DNA from 3 places in the Pantoea brenneri genome. Region 3 is predicted to be linked to each of the others. Evidence: predicted binding sites of a transcription regulator. Region 3 holds the regulator's gene; each other region holds the start of a gene.
What was found. Region 3 encodes PurR, which represses purine synthesis genes. Its sites were predicted from a motif close to CANGCAAACGTTTGCNTG; they were not measured.
Positions count from the first base shown of each region.

Region 1: gcvT (glycine cleavage system aminomethyltransferase GcvT) is a predicted target of PurR. The motif match lies at 2,559-2,576, and genes of this name have one in related genera.
Region 2: purE (5-(carboxyamino)imidazole ribonucleotide mutase) is a predicted target of PurR. The motif match lies at 2,200-2,217, and genes of this name have one in related genera.

Region 1 covers NZ_JBCGBG010000007.1:154,794-158,984, reverse strand. Annotated here, with positions in the region: gene ubiH (2-octaprenyl-6-methoxyphenyl hydroxylase) at 1-931, shown strand, start outside; gene ubiI (FAD-dependent 2-octaprenylphenol hydroxylase) at 945-2,147, shown strand; gene gcvT (glycine cleavage system aminomethyltransferase GcvT) at 2,629-3,726, shown strand; gene gcvH (glycine cleavage system protein GcvH) at 3,750-4,136, shown strand.
Region 2 covers NZ_JBCGBG010000001.1:2,073,464-2,077,654, reverse strand. Annotated here, with positions in the region: gene ybbP (putative ABC transporter permease subunit YbbP) at 1-212, shown strand, start outside; gene purK (5-(carboxyamino)imidazole ribonucleotide synthase) at 545-1,609, opposite strand; gene purE (5-(carboxyamino)imidazole ribonucleotide mutase) at 1,606-2,115, opposite strand; gene lpxH (UDP-2,3-diacylglucosamine diphosphatase) at 2,246-2,962, opposite strand; gene ppiB (peptidylprolyl isomerase B) at 2,962-3,456, opposite strand; gene cysS (cysteine--tRNA ligase) at 3,669-4,191, shown strand, end outside.
Region 3 covers NZ_JBCGBG010000001.1:1,348,373-1,352,563, forward strand. Annotated here, with positions in the region: gene AABB92_RS06285 (C40 family peptidase) at 64-858, shown strand; gene cydH (cytochrome bd-I oxidase subunit CydH) at 918-1,007, opposite strand; gene purR (HTH-type transcriptional repressor PurR) at 1,289-2,314, shown strand; gene punR (DNA-binding transcriptional activator PunR) at 2,311-3,216, opposite strand; gene punC (purine nucleoside transporter PunC) at 3,323-4,191, shown strand, end outside.

The DNA.
Region 1 (4,191 bases), on a different contig from region 3:
TCGCGGTCATGCGGGCTTTGTTTCGCTGGCGGCAGCTGATTACGACATTCCGGCGCTGGGGCAGGTGGTAGAGCTGTTTGATGTCGGACAGCGTCTGTTTACTGAACTGAAGAAAGCGCCGGGCGTCACTCTGCGCTGTCCGGCTCGCGTTACTCAGGCCAGCCGCAGCGAGCAACAGGTAACGGTAACGCTTGATAATGGCGAGCAGCTAAATGGCGATCTGCTGGTGGCGGCAGACGGCTCACGCTCTGCGCTGGCCGCCTCCTGCGGCATTCAGTGGCAAACCGATGACTATCAGCAGCTGGCGTTGATTGCCAACGTCACTACGGCGTTGCCACATCAGGGGCAGGCGTTTGAACGCTTCACCGAGCACGGTCCGCTGGCTCTGTTGCCGATGTCAGATCATCGCCTGTCGCTGGTGTGGTGCCACCCGCTGTCACAGCGTGACGCGCTCACGCGCTGGAGCGAAGCCGAATTCCTCAGTGAACTGCAGCGGGCGTTTGGCTGGCGACTGGGCAAATTTACCCATGCCGGTCAGCGGGAATACTACCCGCTGGCGCTGCAACGGGCGGTGCAGCCGGTCACGCATCGTGTGGCGGTGGTCGGCAATGCGGCGCAGACGCTGCACCCGATTGCCGGACAGGGCTTTAACCTTGGCCTGCGTGACGTAATGTCGCTGGCCGAGACGCTGGCGTCAGCCCATCAACAGCAACAGGATCCCGGCAGCTATGCGGTACTGCAACATTATCAGCAGCGCCGTGAGCAGGATCGCGCCGCGACCATCGGTATTACCGACGGCTTAGTGCGTATCTTTGCCAACCGTCATACGCCGTTGGTCATCGGGCGTAATCTGGGTCTGCTGGCGATGGATCATCTGCCGTGGCTACGAAATCAACTGGCTGAGCGCACGCTTGGCTGGGTTAAGCGTTAATAAAGAGGCTTTGATGCAAACTTTTGATGTGGTGATTGCCGGTGGCGGTATGGTCGGACTGGCAGTGGCTTGTGGCCTGCAGGGCAGCGGACTGCGCATCGCGGTACTGGAAAAATCTCCCGAGCCGCCAGCCAGCCTGAGTGATACACCCTCGATTCGCGTCTCGGCTATCAATGCGGCCAGTGAGCGTCTGCTACAGAAGCTGGATGTCTGGTCGACCATTCTCTCGCTGCGTGCCAGTGCGTATCACGGTATGGAAGTGTGGGATAAGGACAGTTTCGGTACCATCGCCTTTGGCGATCAGCAGCAGGGGCTGTCTCACCTGGGCCATATTATCGAAAATCCGGTGATTCATCGCGCCCTGTGGCAACGCGCCAGCGCCTGCAGCGACGTGACGCTGATGGCATCCGCCGAGCTGCAGCAGGTGGCGTTTGGCGATAACGAAGCCTTTATTACCCTGCAGGATGGCAATATGTTAACCGCGCGTCTGATGATTGCGGCTGACGGAGCCAACTCCTGGCTGCGTAACAAAGCCGATATCCCGCTGACCTTCTGGGATTACGATCATCACGCGCTGGTCGCTAACGTCCGCACCGGGATGCCGCACGATGCGGTAGCGCGTCAGGTGTTCCATGGCGACGGTATTCTGGCTTTCCTGCCGATGCAGGACCCGCATCTGAGTTCGATTGTCTGGTCGCTGTCACCGCAGGAGGCGAGCCGGCTGGAAAGTATGCCGGAAGCGTTATTCAATCAGCAGCTGTCGGTGGCGTTTGATATGCGGCTTGGTCTGTGCCAGCTGGAAAGCGAGCGCAAATCGTTTCCTCTGACGGCGCGCTATGCCCGAAATTTTGCCGCGCACCGCCTGGCGCTGGTCGGGGATGCGGCCCACACCATTCATCCGCTGGCAGGACAGGGCGTGAACCTGGGCTTTATGGACGCGGCTGAACTGATCGGTGAAATTCGCCGGCTGCATCAGCAAGGCAAAGATATCGGACAGCACCTCTATCTGCGCCGCTACGAACGCAGCCGTAAGCACAGCGCCGCGCTGATGCTGGCCGGCATGCAGGGCTTCCGTGAGATGTTTGCCGGTAACAACCCGGCAAAAAAACTGCTGCGCGATGTCGGCCTGAAGCTGGCAGACAGCCTGCCGGGCGTTAAACCGCTGATGCTGAAGCAGGCGATGGGCCTGAATGACCTGCCGGCGTGGCTACGCTGAACCCGCTCTGACCCGCTCCCGAGCCAGCATTTGCTGGCTTTTTTTCTGTCCGAAACCCACTCCCGAGCCAGCATTTGCTGGCTTTTTTTCTGTCCGAAACCCACTCTGCACCATCACAAGGCAGCGCCGCACCACTATCGCCCCTCGTTTGATTTATTCTAATTTTGCCGCTCAATTCGCATTACTTTTTCTTATTCGGTGCATCGGCGAGTACCGCATTTTTTTAACATCCTGAACGGCTTCTCGCATAAATTTGCTGCGTTTATTTAACCTTCCTACATTTATTGCGTGATTAATCACAAAATTGCAGTTTTTTATCCTGTCGGTGATTAATCCTGGTTAGGCTGTGCATCAGCTTTCGACCCCGGTTTGCTTATGGTTAATCGCCAGGTTCGGTGGTAACGTCAGCCTAAAGAGAACGTTTGCGTCGGCAGGGTTTGCGGCGCGCTTTGGTACTCACTCGCTTCTGCACAGGATGGTTATGACTCAGCAAACACCTCTGTTTGAACAGCATCAGGCCTGCGGCGCTCGCATGGTGGATTTTCATGGCTGGATGATGCCGCTGCACTATGGCTCCCAGATGGATGAGCATCATGCGGTGCGTAATGACGCCGGCATGTTTGATGTCTCCCACATGACCATTGTTGACCTGAAAGGCCCGCGTACCCGCGAATTTCTGCGCTACCTGCTGGCAAATGACGTGGCAAAACTGACTCAGCCCGGCAAGGCGCTCTATACCGGCATGCTGAATGCATCAGGTGGCGTCATTGATGATTTGATTGTTTACTTTATGAGCGAAGACTTTTTCCGGCTGGTGGTGAATTCCGCAACGCGGGAGAAAGACCTCGCCTGGATCGCTGAACATGCGCAGGGCTACGGCATTACGCTGACCGAACGTGACGATCTGGCGCTGATTGCCGTACAGGGGCCGCAGGCCCAGCAGAAAGCGCAGACGCTGTTCAGCGAGACACAACGGCAGGCGGTATCCGGGATGAAGCCGTTCTTCGGCGTACAGGCGGAGGCGCTGTTTATTGCCACCACCGGCTACACCGGCGAAGCGGGATATGAGATTGCGTTACCGGCAGACGAGGCGGCCGATTTCTGGCAGCGGTTGCTGGCCGCCGGAGTAAAACCTGCGGGTCTCGGTGCACGTGACACGCTGCGGCTGGAAGCCGGCATGAACCTGTACGGTCAGGAAATGGATGAAAGCGTTTCACCGCTGGCTGCCAACATGGGCTGGACGGTGAGCTGGGAGCCGGCCGATCGGGCCTTCATCGGACGTGAAGCGCTGACGTTACAGCGTGAACGCGGCACCGAAAAACTGGTCGGGCTGATCCTGACCGAAAAAGGCGTGCTGCGTAACGGCTTGCCCGTGCGCTTTACCGACGATCAGGGCGAGCCACAGGAAGGGATCATCACCAGCGGTTCGTTTTCGCCCACTCTGGGTTACAGCATTGCCCTGGCACGCGTGCCAGCCAGTATCGGCGACACCGCCATCGTTGAGATCCGTAACCGCCAGATGCCGGTAAAGGTTACCCGACCGATTTTTGTCCGCGCCGGTAAACCGGTCGCCCAGTAAATTTTATTCAGGAGAAATGGCCAATGAGCAATGTGCCAAATACGTTGAAGTACCGCGACAGCCACGAGTGGGTGCGCAAAGAAGAAGATGGTTCTTATACCGTAGGCATCACCGAACATGCGCAGGAACTGCTGGGTGACATGGTGTTTGTCGATCTGCCTGAAGTCGGCGCAACCTTTGCTGCTGGTGAAGAGTGTGCAGTCGCCGAATCAGTCAAAGCGGCCTCCGACATCTATGCACCGATCAGCGGTGAGATTGTTGCGGTTAACGATCTTCTGTCCGATTCGCCAGAGCAGGTCAACAGCGAACCTTATGACGGCGGCTGGTTATTCAAAATCAAAGCCAGCGACGAGTCTGAAATTGACACGCTGCTGGACGCGGATGCTTACAAAGCCTCTATCGACGAGTAATCGTCAGGCGGCCTCGCGCAGAGGCCGCAGATTTCTGTTTGCACTCTCTGTTCCC
Region 2 (4,191 bases), 730 kb from region 3:
GCGTGGTTTCGGGGGTGGCCGCCGCGATGGGCGCGGAAGCCGCACTGTGGGGATTGCAGCGTAAAATCTTTGATTTCCCGTGGCAGCCTGACTGGACCTTGTGGCTGGCGCTGCCGTTATCCGGCGCGCTGTTATTGTCGCTGTGCGGTGGCTGGCTCGGGGTGCGGTTACTGAAGGGCAAAGCGCTGTTCAGGAAGTTTGATGCGGCATAAGGGGAGGACTGGGTGCAGGGCGCTATTAAGCCTGCATCCGGTCGTCATCCAGAACGTACTAGCGCTCACAGCGCGCGACGATAAGGTGTTAGCTCAGGGAGCATACGCCCTTCGCAAAGACGCAAAAATGCCATCCCTGGCAGGCTCAGCGCGGGCGATTACGCTCCTCATCCCTGAGGTGGCCCGTAGCCGGGCCAACGCTTTGCGTGGTTCAAAAACGCTCCCGGCGTTTTTGTCACTGGCCCGCTATGCTGTGCTACCGACGTATCCTCCCCTCGCGTTGCGCTTCTCAGCCGCCTGACAATGCCATCAGCAGGCTTTGGTGCGGAGGATTACAGTTTTTCAATCGCCCAGGCGATGCCACTGGCGTACTCTGCCGGTAGCAGAGGGACCAGCGCGTTGAGGGCAGCCCTGAGTCGATCTGTATCGCTGTCGGTCAGATTGAGGTGCCCGACCTTACGGCCCGGGCGCACCTCTTTGTCATACCAGTGCAGGTGCACCAGCGGCTGCTGCAACCAGTCAGGGTTGACGGCAGTGCCAATCAGATTGACCATCGCCGACGGCGCAAACACCACCGGTTGCGGCAGGGGCAGCGCCAGAATCGCCCGCAGATGCAGCTCGAACTGGCTGATGGAGGCACCATTCTGCGTCCAGTGGCCGCTGTTATGCACCCGCGGGGCCAGTTCGTTAATCAGCAATCCGTCCGGCGTGACAAAACACTCCATCGCCATCACGCCGACGTAGTTCAGTTGCTGCATGATGGCACTCAGCATCGCTTCCGCCTGCTGCTGTTGCGCCTGATCCGCCTGGGGCAACGCCACGCTGGTGCGCAGAATGCCGTCCTGATGCAGATTGTGCGTCAGCGGATAGAACACCGTGCTGCCATCATGGCCGCGCGCGCCGACCAGCGACACTTCGCCGGAGAAATTAATGCCCTGTTCGACGATGCATTCGCCATAGCACTCTTCCGGCAGTGCATCGGTTTCGCCAGCACGCAAACGCCACTGACCACGACCGTCATAACCCCCGGTGCGGCGCTTCACAATCGCCAGTTCGCCGAGTGAGGCAAACACCGACGGCCATTCGGCTTTGTCGGCCAGCAACTGCCACGGCGCAGTGGCGAGATGGAGCTGATCCAGCAGCTGTTTCTGGGTCAGGCGATCGGCCAGCCGCGGAAATATATCGCGGTTCACAAACGCCGGATGACTCGCCAGTTCGCGGGTCAGCGCGGTTTCCGGCCAGCGCTCAATTTCGGCGGTGATCACGCTGTCGGCCATTGGCAGGGCAGCCGGATCGGCATCCAGACCTACCGGATAAACCGCGATCCCCAGCGGTTCACCCGCCTGGCGCAGCATACGGCCTAACTGACCGTTACCAAGGACGCAAACCGGCTTCATGCCTCCTCCCGTGGATCAGGATGATTCAGCACTTCATCGGTCTGGCTCTGACGCCAGTTCGCCAGTCGTGAACGCAGCGCGTCGTCATGAATCGCCAGAATCTGCGCAGCCAGCAGCCCGGCATTGGCGGCACCGGCTTTACCAATCGCCAGCGTACCGACCGGAATTCCGCGCGGCATCTGCACAATCGAATAGAGGCTATCGACGCCGCTCAGCGCCGCGCTCTGAACCGGCACGCCCAGTACCGGCAGCAGGGTTTTAGCCGCCAGCATACCTGGCAGATGTGCTGCGCCACCCGCGCCAGCAATGATGACCTGAAAACCCCGCTCAGCGGCGGTTTCGGCAAAGCTGAACAGTTTATCCGGCGTACGGTGTGCAGAAACCACTTCAACATGGAAGGGCACGTCGAGGCTGGTAAGAATTTCAGCAGTGAACTGCATGGTGGACCAGTCACTTTTGGAACCCATAACAATCGCGATGCGGGCCGGGGCGGCGTTGGATGACATGCGGTCAACTCCTGTGAATGAACAAACAGACCTGGCCGGGCGGACAGGTTTTGAAGGGCACAGAGAATAGCATGAGAAGAGAGCAAGGAAAACGGTTGCGTCGGGCTAAACACGCGGATTTACCCGACGATTAAAAGTCAAAATCGATCAGCTGAATCCCGCTGGCGTCGAGCTGAATCATCGATCCCCGACGGTGCCAGGCCCCCAGCACCGCCCGTTGCGCGGTTTCACCCTGCAGCGTCAGCTGATGAATGGCCGGACGGTGAGTATGACCGTGGATCAGCAAACGTACCTGCTGGCGCAGCAGGGTAGCGATCACCGCGTCGTGGTTCACATCCATGATGGTCTGGGACTTATGCTGATTGGCTTGTTTGCTGTCGGCGCGCATCCGGGCGGCGATGCGTTTGCGCAGCCGCAGCGGTAACGCCAGAAACAGTCGCTGGATCCACCGGTTATGGACTTTGGCACGAAAGCGCAGATAGCCGACGTCGTCGGTGCAGAGCGTATCGCCGTGCATGATCAGCAGACGGTGGCCGTAGAGCGTCAGCACCTGTTCTTCAGGCAGCAGCGTCATGCCGCTGGCGCGGGCGAAGCGCTGGCCAATCAGGAAATCGCGGTTGCCGTGAATAAAGTAGACCGGAACGGAGAGGGCGCGCAGGGCGCTGGCAACCTGCTGATGCAGTGGATTGGGATCGTCGTCACCAATCCAGGCTTCAAACAGATCGCCAAGAATATAGAGCGCGTCGCAGTGTGGCGCTTCGCGCTGTAAAAAATGCAGAAAACCGGCGGTGATCGCCGGTTCTTCCTGACACAGATGGAGATCTGCGATAAACAGGGTGCGCGACATTACTCGCTGACAGTGACTTTCTGGATGATAACGTCATCTTTTGGCACATCCTGGTGCATGCCACTGCGGCCAGTTGAAACACCTTTGATCTTCTCGACCACGTCCATGCCTTCAACCACTTCAGCGAACACACAGTAACCCCAGCCTTGTACGCTTTCGTCACGGAAGTTCAGGAAGTCGTTGTCAGCCACGTTGATGAAAAACTGTGCGGTCGCAGAGTGCGGTGCAGAGGTACGTGCCATTGCCAGCGTACCTTTGGTGTTTTTCAGGCCATTGTTGGCTTCGTTCTGGATTTCATCTTTGGTGGCTTTCTGCTTCATGCCCGGCTCAAAGCCGCCGCCCTGAATCATAAAGCCGTTGATCACCCGGTGGAAAATAGTGTTGTCGTAGAAACCTTCACGGCAGTAATCCAGGAAGTTCTTTACGGTTGCCGGCGCTTTATCATCGAAGGTTTTGATTACGATATCGCCATGGTTCGTCTGGAAAGTTACCATTTTTGTCGTCCTGTAAAGGTTGTCGTCAGTTGCTGAGGCCGCTTCATCGGTCGGCGTGCCCCTTTTTGTCGACCGTTCTTATATCATAATTTCTGATGACGCGTCAGCAGCGCGGCGCAGTTGGCTTGCTTTGCGTCGCGCGAGCGATAAAAATACGGCACAATGTCTGGATACTTAAAAGTGTCAACCACACGCCAATACGGAACCGTTCAATGCTTAAGATTTATAACACCCTGAGTCGACAGAAAGAGGAATTCAAACCCATTCATGCCGGTAAAATCGGGATGTATGTTTGCGGCATCACGGTGTATGACCTCTGTCACATTGGTCATGGGCGGACGTTCGTGGCGTTTGACGTGGTGGCACGCTACCTGCGTTACCTCGGCTACCAGCTGGACTACGTGCGTAACATCACCGACATCGACGATAAAATTATCAAGCGTGCCAATGAAAACGGCGAGAGCATCGAAACCCTGACCAACCGGATGATTGGTGAGATGCACAACGATTTCGCTGCGCTGGGCATTCTGCCGCCCGATCAGGAGCCGCGCGCCACGCGCCACATCGCCGAGATCATCGAGCTGGTGGAAACCCTGATCGCCCGCGGTCACGCTTATGTGGCGGACAATGGCGACGTGATGTTTGATGTGCTTAGCGATGCCGATTACGGCGCGCTGTCACGTCAGGATCTGGAGCAGCTGCAGGCGGGCGCGCGGGTTGAAGTGGCTGACGTGA
Region 3 (4,191 bases):
TCAGATTTTTCCCAACTTTGTCGCGGTGCGTAGTGGCCCTGACAACTTAACTAAAACCGGACTATGCGTTTAATCATTACGCTTTTCATCCTTGCCTTTGCGCAACTGTTCTTCAACATCGCTTCTGCTTCCCCGCAGGCGCCGGTGAATGTCAGTTCGCATAAAGCAGAGAAAAAGAGTGCGCGCGAAGATGAGCGCCGCAAGCGTCGCCCGTTGAAAACGTCGGCGAAGAAAACACGCGTCAGCCCGGTCCAGAAGCTCAAACTCAAAAAACAGAAAAAAAGCGAACTCACCGCCAGTCATCTTCCCGCAAAGAAAAGCAAAACCCTGCTCAAAACCGCCAGTAAGAAACGCTACGGCCATCAGCGTCTGCTTAAAACGGCTGACGCCAGCAGCAATGACAGCGGTGACACCGGCACCATTAAAATGAGCAAGTCACATCGCCAGCGCTACCAGAAGGCGCGCGAGACGGCGATGACCAAGTTGATGGGCCAGCTGGGTAAACCCTATCAGTGGGGCGGCACCTCACCGCACACCGGTTTCGACTGCAGCGGTCTGGTGTGGTACGCCTATAAAGATCTGGTTAAATTTAAGATCCCGCGTACCGCCAATGAGATGTACCACCTGCGCGACGCCGCGCCGGTAAAACGTGAGTCGCTGGAGAAAGGCGATTTAGTCTTCTTCCGGATTAATGGTCGCGGCACCGCCGATCACGTTGGGGTTTATCTCGGCAACGGCAAATTTATTCAGTCGCCACGCACCGGCAAAGATATTCAGATCAGTGCGCTGGGTGAAGATTACTGGCAGCGCCACTACATCGGCGCGCGTCGGGTGATGACGCCGAAAACCATTCGTTAAGCGGATTCGCTACGCGAATAACCAGACAGAGAAAAGCCGGGCGATGCCCGGCTTTTTCATTAGTGCAGCACAGCTGTAAAGCTAAAGGCGACAATCATCAGCAGACAGCCGACGGTAGTCATCAGGGCCAGTTTCAAATCTGTACTCATTTACCGCTCCTTAGTCACACATTTTGTAGGGATAAGCCATTTTCCCATACGGGCCGGTAAAAATCTCGTTTTATCCGTCCAGCCTTGTTAGAATCCTGCCTTTGTTGCGCAACGCGCGCAGCCCCGGTTCCGTTTGCTCTCCTTTTCAGGCGCTCATTACCCGCCAGACGCCTGTTTACCGGCCAGAAAAGCTGCATAATTGCGGAGAAAACCCTGAGCAGACGCAAACGTTTAACATTATGCTTATCATTGCGTTAGATAAGCCCTGGAGTCCGATTTTAATGGCAACAATTAAAGATGTGGCAAAACGCGCCGGCGTCTCAACGACCACCGTTTCGCACGTCATCAACAAAACGCGTTTTGTCGCTGAAGAGACGCGCAACGCCGTCTGGCAGGCGATTCAGGAACTGCACTATTCGCCGAGCGCCGTAGCGCGCAGCCTGAAAGTGAATCACACCAAAACGCTGGGCCTGCTGGCAACCTCGAGCGAAGCGCCCTACTTTGCTGAAATTATTGAGGCGGTGGAGAATCACTGCTTCGACAAAGGTTACACCCTGATTCTGGGCAATGCGCATAACGACCTGCAAAAGCAGCGTGCCTATCTCAGCATGATGGCGCAGAAGCGCGTCGATGGTTTGCTGGTGATGTGCTCTGAGTATCCGGACGATCTGCTGAAGATGCTGGAAGAAAATCGTAATATCCCGATGGTGGTGATGGACTGGGGCGAGTCACGCGCCGACTTCACCGACACGGTGCTGGATAATGCGTTTCAGGGCGGCTATCTGGCCGGACGTTATCTGATTGAGCGCGGTCACCGTGAGATTGGCGCGATTCCCGGTCAGATGGAGCGCAACACCGGCGGTGGACGTCATGCTGGTTTCCTCAAGGCGCTGGAAGAAGCCGGCATTCAGCCGCGTGCCGAATGGATCGTGCAGGGCGACTTCGAACCGGAATCAGGCTATCAGGCGATGCAGCAGATCCTGTCGCAGAAACAGCGCCCGACCGCGGTGTTCTGTGGTGGTGATATCATGGCGATGGGCGCGATTTGCGCCGCCGATGAGATGGGTTTGCGGGTGCCGCAGGACATTTCGGTGATCGGATATGACAATGTGCGCAACGCGCGCTACTTCGCGCCTGCGCTGACTACCGTGCATCAGCCAAAAGCACAACTGGGTGAGAAAGCGCTGGAGATGCTGCTTGACCGCATCACCAGTAAACGAGAGGTTTCTCAGACCATCGAAGTGCATCCGACGCTGATTGAACGTCGTTCCGTGGCTGACGGTCCGTTCCGCGACTATCGCCGTTAATCTTCGCTTAACCACTCCTGATTAAGCGTTTGCGCATCACCCAGATAGCTGAGTAACCAGCCCGTCGCCGGTGATGCGCGATCTTCCGCCCAGCTTACGCAACAGGGGCTGTCCGGAAATGCAACCGGCAACGTCAGCTCCACCAGCGCTCCGCTGTCCAGTAATGGCCGCGCCAGATGCCCCGGCACCATCGCCACACACAATCCCGCCAGCACGCAATCCAGGCCGGTCTGCCATTCCGGCACCACCAGACGACGCTGATTGTCGAGCGTCCACGTCATCCGGCGTGGCAGCGCGCGTGAGGTATCTTCCAGCACCAGCGACGGCCAGCTGCGCAGGGTGTCGTCATCAATCTGACTCACGCCAGTCAGCGGATGGTGGTTCGCCACCACGCAGCGCCAGTTGAGCGTCCCCATGTCGCGAAAGGCAAAGCGTCCGCCGACCGGTATCGCCTGAGTGGCGCCGATGGCCACTTCAACCCGATCATCCGCCAGCGCATCCCAGACGCCGTTAAACACTTCATAACTGATGTGCAACTCCATGTCGGGGAAATGGCGGTAAAAATCTTTGACTAACTGCCGGGTGCGCTGCGGCTTGACGATGCAGTCGACCGCAATACTCAGCTGTCCACGCCAGCCGTTAGCCAGCTGCTGACACTGGCGGCGGGTGGCGAGCATTTTTTTGATAACGCTGCGCCCTTCACGGACAAAATGCTCGCCAGCGGGGGTTAATACCACCTCGCGATGCTGGCGCTCAAACAGCGGTACCGCCAGCCACGTTTCCAGCTGACGCACGGTATAGCTGATAGCAGACGGCACCCGATGCAGCTCCTGCGCCGCGGCGCTGAAGCTGCCACCGCGCGCCACCGCATCCACCACCTCTAATGCATATTCTGACCACATAATCTGCCTTCAAATTTTTTAACAGCAACCGGCAAATATTAGCGTTTCACAGCGGCAAACGCACCTTTTACACTCTGCCGCGTTCAACCTGCAAAATGAGAATCAGATGTCACCGTCAAAAGGATTTATGCCTTATCTCGCTCTGCTGAGCATGCTGGGCTTTTTAGCCACCGATATGTACCTGCCCGCCTTCGGCGCGATGCAGCAAACTTTTAACACCTCACCCGGCCTGATCAGCGCCAGTATGAGCCTGTTCCTGGCGGGCTTTGCCTGCGGTCAGCTGTTCTGGGGACCGCTGTCAGATCGCATCGGCCGCAAGCCGGTATTGCTGGCCGGTCTGGCGCTGTTTGCCGTCGGCTGCGCCGGTATGCTGTGGGTCAATAATATCTATCTGATGCTGGCGCTGCGCTTTATTCAGGCGATCGGCGTCTGTGCCGCAGCCGTTAGCTGGCAGGCGCTGGTTGTAGATCGTTATCCGGCGGCGCGCGCCAACAAGGTGTTCGCCACCATTATGCCACTGGTGGCACTCTCGCCAGCGCTGGCGCCGTTGCTGGGCGCCTGGCTGATCAGCCATTTTCACTGGCGGTCTATTTTTCTGGTGCTGACGCTGATTGCCGTGGCCTTGATCCTCACTACCCTGCGTCTGCCGGCCAGCCGTAAAGCCAAAGGTGAGCAAGGCGCACAGCCTGGCTTTTTCACTCTGCTGAAGTCGCGGGTCTACAGTGGCAACGTGCTGATCTACTCCGCCTGTTCCGCCAGCTTTTTTGCCTGGCTGACCGGCTCGCCGTTTATTCTGGCCGATCTGGGCCTGACGCCAGCCGACATCGGTCTGAGCTATCTGCCACAAACCTTTGCATTCCTGATTGGCGGTTTCGGCTGCCGCGCCCTGCTCAACCGTTTTGCTGGTGCACAGTTGCTGCCGTGGCTGCTGGCGATCTACAGCCTGAGCATTCTGGCGCTGTTTGCGGTTGCGCT